Regions from separate parts of the Agrococcus sp. GCM10030265 genome, predicted to be linked through region 3. Evidence: predicted binding sites of a transcription regulator. Region 3 holds the regulator's gene; each other region holds the start of a gene.
What was found. The regulator LexA, encoded in region 3, represses DNA repair genes until DNA is damaged. The targets are predictions, from matches to a motif close to TCGAACANNTGTTCGA.
Positions count from the first base shown of each region.

Region 1: ACFQPP_RS13435 (DUF222 domain-containing protein) is a predicted target of LexA. The motif match lies at 1,722-1,737, and genes of this name have one in related genera.
Region 2: ACFQPP_RS07485 (Rv2578c family radical SAM protein) is a predicted target of LexA. The motif match lies at 1,855-1,870, and genes of this name have one in related genera.

Region 1 covers NZ_JBHTCZ010000004.1:359,223-362,492, forward strand. Annotated here, with positions in the region: gene ACFQPP_RS13425 (putative F420-0 ABC transporter substrate-binding protein) at 1-65, opposite strand, end outside; partial or broken gene ACFQPP_RS13430 (HNH endonuclease) at 295-543, opposite strand; gene ACFQPP_RS13435 (DUF222 domain-containing protein) at 565-1,701, opposite strand; gene ACFQPP_RS13440 (nitrilase-related carbon-nitrogen hydrolase) at 1,863-2,711, shown strand; gene hydA (dihydropyrimidinase) at 2,724-3,270, shown strand, end outside.
Region 2 covers NZ_JBHTCZ010000002.1:678,554-681,823, forward strand. Annotated here, with positions in the region: gene ACFQPP_RS07475 (glycerate kinase) at 1-273, opposite strand, end outside; gene ACFQPP_RS07480 (SLC13 family permease) at 286-1,749, opposite strand; gene ACFQPP_RS07485 (Rv2578c family radical SAM protein) at 1,880-2,944, shown strand; gene ACFQPP_RS07490 (GyrI-like domain-containing protein) at 2,941-3,270, opposite strand, start outside.
Region 3 covers NZ_JBHTCZ010000004.1:520,825-524,094, forward strand. Annotated here, with positions in the region: gene hflX (GTPase HflX) at 1-1,120, shown strand, start outside; gene lexA (transcriptional repressor LexA) at 1,214-1,843, opposite strand; gene ACFQPP_RS14215 (LysM peptidoglycan-binding domain-containing protein) at 2,084-2,446, shown strand; gene ACFQPP_RS14220 (histidinol-phosphate transaminase) at 2,545-3,270, shown strand, end outside.

The DNA.
Region 1 (3,270 bases), 160 kb from region 3:
GTGGATGCGCAGCCGGCGAGTGCGAGCGCGGTGACGAGGGAGACGGCGGTGAGGGATCGACGCATGGAGGGCCTTCCGGGCATGCTGACGCGAACTTCGACGAGGGTTCGCGCGCGGTGATAGTGCCCGGCGCATCCGTCAGCCTAGCCGCGTGCGGCGGCTTCGAGCGCCAGATCGTGGAGCGGTGCGTCGACGTGCGTGTGCGTCCGTCGGGCGGCTCGTCGACCCGATCGTCGATCCGCTCCTCGCTGCAGCCGCCGCCGCGACGTGGTCGGACCCGACGGCGCGGCGCGGTCAGGCCGTGGCCACGGCTGGCCGGCGGCCCGGTGCCGATGCCCAGCGTCGGCGCCGGCCGCGGGCGCGCGCTGGTCGCGCCGCCGTGACGCGCCACCGCAGCCCGCTGCCCGATGGCGCACGCTCGATCACGAGCGCCTCGCGGTGCACCTCGTGGTGGTGGAAGGAGCAGAGCAGCATGCCGTTGTCGACGTCGGTCGGACCGTCGAGGCTCCAGGGCGTGACGTGGTGCGCCTCGCACCAGCCGGGCGGCGCCGTGCATCCCGGCGCTCAACAGCGGCGGTCGCGAGCGGCGATGGCGCGGCGCTGCGCGGGCGAGAACAGCCTGCGCGTACGGCCGAGGCGGAGGGGCTCGCCGTCGTCGTCTCCGACGAGCACGGGGTGCACGAGGCCGTCGCAGACGATGCGCGCGACGAGGGCGGCGGTCGCCGGTGCGCCGGAGCGCTGCACGTGCGCGCGATCGGCAGGGCGCACGGCGCGGCCCTCGAGATCGGCGAGGGTCGTCGTCACGACGAGCGTGGGCGCACCGCCGCCGGTGCGCGGCGCAGTGGTCGCGGCGTGGGAGGCCACGATCGCGACGAGGGCGTCGATGCGGCGCTGCTCGATGGATCTGCCGTCGCACGCGGCCTCCGACCCGTCGGGATCGCTGCCATCGTCGGCGCAGTCGAAGCGCACCCTGCGGGGTGCGACGTGCGCGTCGAGGGCGGTCTGCAGCACCTCGCCCTGCTCGGGCGTGCACAGCATGCGAGCCACGAGCATGCCGTCGCGCCGCGAGGAGAAGGAGAGCGAGCGCAGCTCGCGCTGCCGCTCCTCGTTCGGCTCGGTGCCGTCGGGATCGAGGAAGTCGACCCACGTGGCGACCTGGCAGCGCAGCAGCGCCGGCGGGACCGGCGTGTCGCCGCCGGCTCCCGTGGCCGCGGCGACGAGCTCGATCTCGGCGCGCTCGAGGTCGCAGGAGGCGACACGGCCGCCCGTCGCCGCGAGCCCGGCCACGATCTGCTCGGCCTGGGACACCGTGATGGTCGCGGCGTCGAGCGCTGCGGCCACGTGCGGCATCCGCACGGGGATGGGCGCGCCCGTGAGGCCTACGCGGTCTCGCGTCGCCTGCGCGACCTCGCAGATCGAGCGCGCCTCGGCGCGGCGCAGACCGAGCCGATGCTCGACGGCCTCGACGAGCGACCGATGCCCGCCCGTCCGCACGAGGGACTCGCCGGCCGGCACCTGCTCGCATCGGGCTGCCGCCTCGCCGACGAGCTCGACGATCGCCGCATCGATCTCGCGGCGCCGCGCGGCGAGCTCGTCGAGCGCGGCGAGCACCTCGGCATCGAGCAGCGACGCCGCCCGCACGGAGCCCGCGACGAGCGCATCGACCACCGCCGTCTGGGCCGCCACCTGCTCCGCTCGCATGCCACGAGGATACCGCCGAATCGAACGTACGTTCGAACGAGGCTGGGCCTGTGGAGAAGTCGCCAGCCCGCATCCGAAGATCACGATCAAGCCTGCAACCCTGGCGCAACACCATGGAAACGTCGGAGGATCAGAGTTCACGCAACGGAGCGGAGCCCAGGATGACCATCGTCACGGCAGCGATCACGCAGACCACGTGGACCGGCGACAAGGAGTCGATGCTCGATCGCCACGAGGCGTTCCAGCGGGAGGCCGCGGCGCAGGGCGCCCAGGTCATCTGCTTCCAGGAGCTCTTCTACGGCCCCTACTTCGGCATCACGCAGGACAAGCGGTACTACCGCTACGCCGAGCCCGTCGACGGCCCCATCGTGCAGCGCTTCGCGGCGCTCGCGAAGGAGCTGGGCATGGTCTCGATCCTGCCGATCTACGAGGAGGAGCAGACGGGCGTGTACTACAACACGACCGTCGTCGTCGACGCCGACGGCTCGATCCTCGGCACGTACCGCAAGCATCACCTGCCGCATCTCGACCGGTTCTGGGAGAAGTTCTACTTCCGCCCCGGCAACCTGGGCTACCCGGTGTTCGACACCGCGGTCGGCAAGGTCGGCACGTACATCTGCTACGACCGCCACTTCCCGGAGGGCTGGCGAGAGCTCGGCCTGAACGGCGCCCACATGGTCTTCAACCCGAACGCGACGAAGCCCGGGCTGTCGAACCGGCTGTGGGAGGTCGAGGGGCCCGCCGCGGCGGTCGCGAACGGCTACTTCGTGCTGCAGCCGAACCGCGTGGGCCGCGAGGACGACGAGTACGGCGACCTCGCGGTCGACTTCTACGGCACGAGCCAGGTCATCGACCCGCGGGGGAACTTCGTCGGCGAGCGGGGCTCGAGCGAGCACGAGGAGCTGCTCGTGCGCGACCTCGACCTCGCGATGGTGCAGGAGATGCGCGACGACTGGCAGTTCTATCGCGACCGCCGGCCCGACTCGTACACGCGGATCGCGCAGCCGTAGGGGAGGGTGACCATGACCACCACGCTCATCGCAGGCGGCACCGTCGTCTCGTCCACCGGCCGATCGGCGGCCGACGTGCTCGTCGACGGCGAGACCATCCGAGCCGTGCTCGAGCCCGGCTCGACGCTGCTCGGCCACGACCTCGCCGCATCCGTCGACCGCGTGATCGACGCGACGGGCCGCTACGTCATCCCCGGCGGCATCGACGCCCACACGCACATGCAGCTGCCCTTCGGCGGCACCTTCGCCTCCGACACGTTCGAGACGGGCACGCGGGCGGCGGCGTGGGGCGGCACGACGACGATCGTCGACTTCGCGGTGCAGCGCACGGGCGAGCGCCTGCAGGACGGCCTCGCCGCCTGGCACGAGCTCGCGGCCGGCGAGTGCGCCATCGACTACGGGTTCCATCAGATCGTCGGCGGCGTCGACGACGAGTCGCTGCGCGCGATGCGCGGCCTCGTCGACGAGGGCATCTCGAGCTTCAAGCTCTTCATGGCCTACCCGGGCGTCTTCTACTCCGACGACGCGCAGATCCTGAAGGCGATGCAGGTGTCGGCCG
Region 2 (3,270 bases), on a different contig from region 3:
GACGGCGGTCGTGCCGTCGCCGAGGATGCCGAGGTGGCTCGCGATCGGCTCGCCGACGGGACCGACGACCGTGCGGCGCACGATGCGGCCACCCGTCGCGGCGACGAGCGCGACGGCCGTGCCCTCGCCGCCGTCGACGAGCGGCATGCAGCGCACGTCGGCGCCGGGGAGCACGCGGCGCACGCCCGTGGCGATGGCGTCGGCGACGAGGTCGGCGTCGAGCGACTCCTTGAAGCCGCTGGGAGCGACGAGGACGGTGGGAGCGGCGAGCATGGTGGACTCCATTCATCGGGTGCCGCGCAGGGCGGCGGGGGTCTCGAGGGGCACGCCGAGGGCGGGCCACAGCCACGCGGCTGCGAGCAGCGTCGTGCCGACGACGACGGGCGCCGTCATGGCGGCGAGGGCGAGGAGGGATGCGCGGTCGAACGACTGCACGCCCGCCACGGAGGCGAACATCGCGACGGGCTTCGCCGACGACGTGAGCGTGAGGCAGAAGCCGGCGGCCGCCGTGGATGCGAGCGCCGCGGCGACCGGGTTGATGCCCGCACCGAGGGCGACGACGAGCACGACGGGCAGCAGCACCGTCGCGCGCGCGGTCCGCGACTGCACGACGAGGTGCGCGAGCGTCGAGACGACGACGATCGCGAGCAGCACGCTCGCGGGATGCGCGCCGCCGAGGGCGCCGAGCGAGGCCTGCGCGAGCCGATCCGCCGCACCGCTCGTCACGAGCGCCGTGCCGAGCGCGAGCGTCGCGGCGAGGAAGACGAGCAGCGACCACGGCACCTGCCGCGCCGCGTGCGCCGGCGTGGTCGTCCCGACGATCGGCAGCACCGTGATCGCGCCGGCGACCATCGCGACGATCGCGGGATGGATGCCGTGCGCGGCCTCCGTCGCCCACAGGGCGATCACCGTCACGAGCGTCACGAGCGCTCGCACCTCGGGTGCGGACGGGGTTCGACGGCGCGTGCCATCGGCCGCGCGGACGGCAGCGGCGACGGCGGCGACGTCGAGGGCGCGGTCGGCGCGGGAGAGCCAGCCGACGAGCACGAGCTCGGTGACGACGACGCACGTCGCGAGCGCGACCGGTGCGCCGAGCAGCAGCCACCACGCGAACGAGATGCGCGTGCCCGTCGCGCTCTCGACGAGGCTCGCGGCGACCAGGTGGGCGCCTGCGCCGAGGATCGACGCGAAGGCCGACAGCAGGATCACCGCGGGGAACAGCAGCGACAGCGCGCGCTGATGCCGTGCGGGCAGCGCGCCGGCGATCGTGCGGAAGACCGGGAGCGCCAGCGCGGCGCGGCCGCTCGTCGCAGGCACCGCGAACGTCGTGAGGACGAGCGCGATCGTCGTGCGATGCCAGAGGCCGCGCACGGAGCGCGCGCCGCCGACGAGCGCGATCGCGGCACGTTGGGCGAGGCCCGACGCCGCGACGCCCGCTGCGAGCGCGCACGAGCCGACGAGCAGCCAGATCGTCGGGTCGACGAACGATCGGCCGACGACGGCGGGCGGCACCGCACCTGCGAGCGCGAGCACGGCGACGGCGACGAGCGCGACGCGCGTGTCGTCGACGCGCGTGACGACCCACGCGAGCGTGGCGCCCGCGAGCGCCGTGAGCACGAGCCGCTGCTCGATGTCCCATCCGTCGGTGGCGTGCCAGGCGGCGACGGCCGCGGCGACGACGGCGCCGCCGCGCAGCAGCGCACCGAACGATGCCCGGGTGCCGAGGGCTGCGGTCGCGATCGAGGTCATGGCTCCACGGTGGAGGCCGCGCACGAGAGGGATGTGAGGGCGACATGAGGGATGTCTCATGTCCGACCTGCGCGACCGCGCCCGAGGCGCCGGCTTGCGCGCGGTTCGAACGTGTGTTCGAATGAGCGGCATGCGATGGGAGTCCCAGCAGGCGACGCATGCCGACGCCGATGCGCTGCCCGGCCTCGAGGAGCGCTCGGCGACGCTCGAGCGATGGCCGACGCCGGGCTTCGACGGCATGGCCTTCATGGAGGTCACGGCGCGCAGCGCCCTCAACCACGTCGCCGGCGGCGGGCCCATGGGCGGCGCATGGACGATCAACCCGTACCGCGGCTGCCAGCACGCATGCGTCTACTGCTTCGCCCGCGACACGCACCGCTACCTCGACCTCGACGCGGGCGCCGACTTCGACAGCCGCATCGTCGTGAAGGCCAACGTCGTCGAGGTGCTCGAGCGCGAGCTGCGCACCACGAGGCGCGACGTCGACCGGGTGCACCTGGGCACGAACACCGACCCCTACCAGCGCGCAGAGGGCCGCTACCGGCTCATGCCCGGCATCCTGCGGGCGCTCGCCGCCCACGGCGCATCCATCGCCGTGCTCACGAAGGGCACGCTGCTGCGCCGAGACCTGCCGCTGCTCGCCGAGCTCGCGAAGGACGTGCCGGTGTCGATCGCGATGTCGATCGCCGTGTTCGACGACGAGCTGCAGCAGTCGGTCGAGCCCGGCACCCCGTCGACCGCCGCGCGCCTCGCGACCGTGCGCGCGGCTCGCGAGGTCGGCCTCGACTGCGAGGTCTTCCTCATGCCCGTGCTGCCCGGGCTCACCGACACGCGCGCGCACCTCGACCGCGCGTACGCCGCGATCGCCGAGGCGGGTGCGACGGGCGTCGCCACGAGTGCGCTGCACCTTCGGCCCGGCGCACGCGAGTGGTACCTCGCGTGGCTCGAGGCCGAGCATCCGCACCTGCGCGAGCAGTACGGCCGCATCTACGGCACGGGCGCGTACGCCTGCCGCGAGTACCGCGACTGGCTGCGAGCACGCACGACGCCGCTCGCACGCAGGCACGGGCTGCTGCGCTCGCGCGTCGCCGACGGCACGGGCACGAACTTCGTGCGCAACGCTCCCCCGCGCGGCGCGCGACAGCTGCCCTCGCGACCCGTCGAGCCGGTCGACGCCCCCGCGCCGCTGTTCTAGTCGGCGGCGTCGCCCGCGTCCGCGTCCGCGGCGCGCACGGGCTGCTGCAGCTCGACGATCCAGTCGGCCTGGTCGTCGGATGCCGCACGCACGTAGCGCTCACGTGCGATGCCCGTCGCGACGAGGCCGCGCTCGGCGATCGCGGCGTGCAGGGCATCCCACGTCGCCCGCACGCCCGACATGGGCCCGTGGTGCTCGAGGCACGCCGCCTGCTCGGCGGGCTCGACGTCGACCGACTCGACGCCCTCGGGCACGAGCATCCCCACGAGGTAGCCCGCGGTGACGCGCATGCGGTCATCGTGGCGCTCGTACGTGGCCATCGGCAC
Region 3 (3,270 bases):
GGCGACGTACGTGGGGCGCGGCAAGGCTCAGGAGCTCGCCGCGCTCGTGCAGGAGACCGGCGCCGACACCGTCATCGCCGACACCGAGCTGGCGCCGAGCCAGCGCCGTGCCCTCGAGGACGTCGTGAAGGTCAAGGTCATCGACCGCACGGCCGTCATCCTCGACATCTTCAGCCAGCATGCGAAGAGCCGCGAGGGCAAGGCGCAGGTCGAGCTCGCGCAGCTCGAGTACCTGCTGCCGCGCCTGCGAGGCTGGGGCGAGTCGATGTCGCGCCAGGCGGGCGGTCAGGTCGGTGGCCAGGGTGCCGGCATGGGCTCGCGCGGACCGGGTGAGACGAAGATCGAGCTCGATCGTCGCCGCATCCGCAACCGCATGGCGCGCCTGCGCACGCAGATCAAGGGCTTCGCGCCGGCGCGACAGGCGAAGCGCGCGAATCGCGACCGCTTCGAGGTGCCGTCGGTCGCGATCGCCGGCTACACGAACGCCGGCAAGTCGAGCCTGCTCAATCGCCTGACGAACGCGGGCGTGCTCGTCGAGAACGCGCTGTTCGCGACGCTCGACGCGACCGTGCGTCGCACCGAGACCCCGGACGGCCGCCTGTACACGCTCGCCGACACCGTCGGCTTCGTGCGCAACCTGCCGCACCAGCTGGTCGAGGCGTTCCGCTCGACGCTCGAGGAGGTCGCGGAGTCGGACGTCATCGTGCACGTCGTCGACGCGAGCCACCCCGACCCGGCAGCCCAGCTCGCGACGGTGCGCGAGGTGATCGGCGAGACCGGGGCGCGCGACATCCCGGAGATCGTCGCCTTCAACAAGGCCGACCTCGTCTCGGACGACGACCTGCTCGTGCTGCGCGGTCTCGTGCCGACGGCGGTGTTCGTCTCGGCGCGCACGGGCATGGGCATCGACGAGCTGCGCGCGCGCATCGCCGAGGTGCTGCCGCGTCCGAGCGTGGCGATGTCGCTGCTCGTGCCCTTCGACCGCGGCGACGTCGTCTCGCGGCTGCACGACCGCTTCACGGTCGAGCACGAGCGCTACGAGGCCGAGGGGACGCGGCTCGACGTGCTCGTGACGCCGGACGTCGTCGACGGCCTCGAGGAGTTCTCGGTCGCCGGGTGAGGGCCGTCGCCGGGTGGGGCGACGCGACGCACGACGAGAGGGCCGCGCCCGGGACGAGTCCCCGGCGCGGCCCTCTCGCGTGGCGGCGGCAGATCAGACGGAGCGGAGCACGGCGACGACGCGACCGAGGACGACGGCCTGGTCGCCGAGGATGGGCTCGAAGGCCGAGTTGCGCGGCAGCAGCCACGTGTGGCCGTCGCGCTGCCGGAAGACCTTGACCGTCGCCTCCTCGTCGAGCATTGCGGCGACGATGTCGCCGTTCTCGGCGGTGGCCTGCTGGCGGACGACGACCCAGTCGCCGTCGCAGATGGCCGCGTCGATCATCGACTCGCCGACGACCCGCAGCATGAAGAGGTCGTCGCCGCCGCCGACGAGCGAGCGGGGGAGGGGGAAGACCTCCTCGACCTGCTGCTCGGCCGTGATGGGCACGCCGGCGGCGATGCGACCGACGAGGGGCACGTAGGCGGCGGCGTCGGTGTTGGCGGCGTCCGCGGGGTCGTCGGACTCGACGAGCACCTCGATGGCGCGGGGGCGCGCGGGGTCTCGACGGATGGCGCCCGCGAGCTCGAGCTGCCCGAGCTGGTGCGTGACGCTCGAGAGCGACGAGAGGCCGACGGCGTCGCCGATCTCGCGGTAGCTCGGCGGGTAGCCGCGCTGCTTCACGGACTGCTGGATGCAGCGCAGGATCGATGCCTGCTTCTCGGTGAGCTGTCGCTGTGCCATCGCCATCGTCCTCTCAACGGGACCGTGTCGGTGGTCACCGGTTGACTCTGTCCTGTTCGAAAGCGTATCCGACGGAGTCCTCCGAGGGGTACGAGTGTTCGAGCGTGTCGTCCGTGCTTTCGGGGCCATTGGGCCTCTTGACGAACGGATGATCCGAAGGTACGTTCGAATCATGGAACGCGGGTGCGACGCTCCCGGCCGAGCGCCGCACCCGCGATCCGATCCGAGAGGAACGAAGTCATGACCGCGATCGCCATGCATGTCCCGGCAGCCCGCTCGATGCCCGCCGTCGGTGCGAGCCGCCTCCGCCTCACCGTGCGCGGCCGCCGCGCCCTCGCCGTGCTCGTCGCAGCCCCCGTGCTCGCGCTCGGCGCGCTGGGCGTGCTGCAGTCGGCGACCGCGACCGCGGGCCAGCAGTCCGCGCCCGTCTCGTACGAGACGGTCGTGGTGCAGCCGGGCGAGACCCTCTGGTCCATCGCAGCCGTCGTCGCCCCCGAGATCGACCCGCGCGAGGTCATCGCCGACATCCAGCAGCTCAACGGCGTGGGCGGGGCGATCCAGCCCGGGCAGCAGCTCACGATCCCGGCCGAGTACACCCGCTGACGCCGAGCCCATCCGCTCCCGAGCGCCCCACCCCGTGCAGGGGTGGGGCGTTCGTCGTCTCGTCCGCGCGCACGCGTGCGCGCGCCTAGGCTTGACGCGTGGCCTCGCTCGACGACCTCCCGCTCCGCGCCGACCTCGTCGGACGCGTCCCGTACGGTGCCCCGCAGCTCGACGTGCCCGTGCGTCTCAACGTCAACGAGAACGCCTTCCCCGTCGATGACGCGGTGCTCGAGGACGTCGTCGCCTCGGTGCGTCGCGCGCTCGGCGACGTGCACCGCTACCCCGACCGCGAGTTCACCGAGCTGCGCGAGGCCTTCGCCGCGTACCTGGGCCACGGGCTCGGCCCGGAGTCGATCTGGGCTGCGAACGGGTCGAACGAGGTGCTGCAGAACGTGCTGCAGGCGTTCGGCGGCCCCGGCCGCTCGCTGCTGTCGTTCGCGCCCACCTACTCGATGTACCCGCTGCTCGCGCAGGGCGTGGGTGCGCACTACGTCGCGGAGCCCCGCGCCGCCGACTTCACCCTCGATGCCGAGACGGTCGTGCGCGCGATCGAGGAGCACGACCCCGACGTCGTGTTCCTCTGCGCCCCGAACAACCCGACGGGCACGTCGCTCGCCCTCGACGTCGTCGACGCCGCGTGCGAGGCGGCGCGCGGCATGGTGCTCGTCGACGAGGCGTACGCGGAGTTCGCGCACGACCGGTCGCAGACGGCGCTCGGCCTGCTCCCGCGCCACGACCGCCTCATCGTCTCGCGCACCATGAGCAAGGCCTTCGCGTACGCGGGCGTGCGGGTGGGCTACCTCGCCGCCGACCCCGCGGTCGTC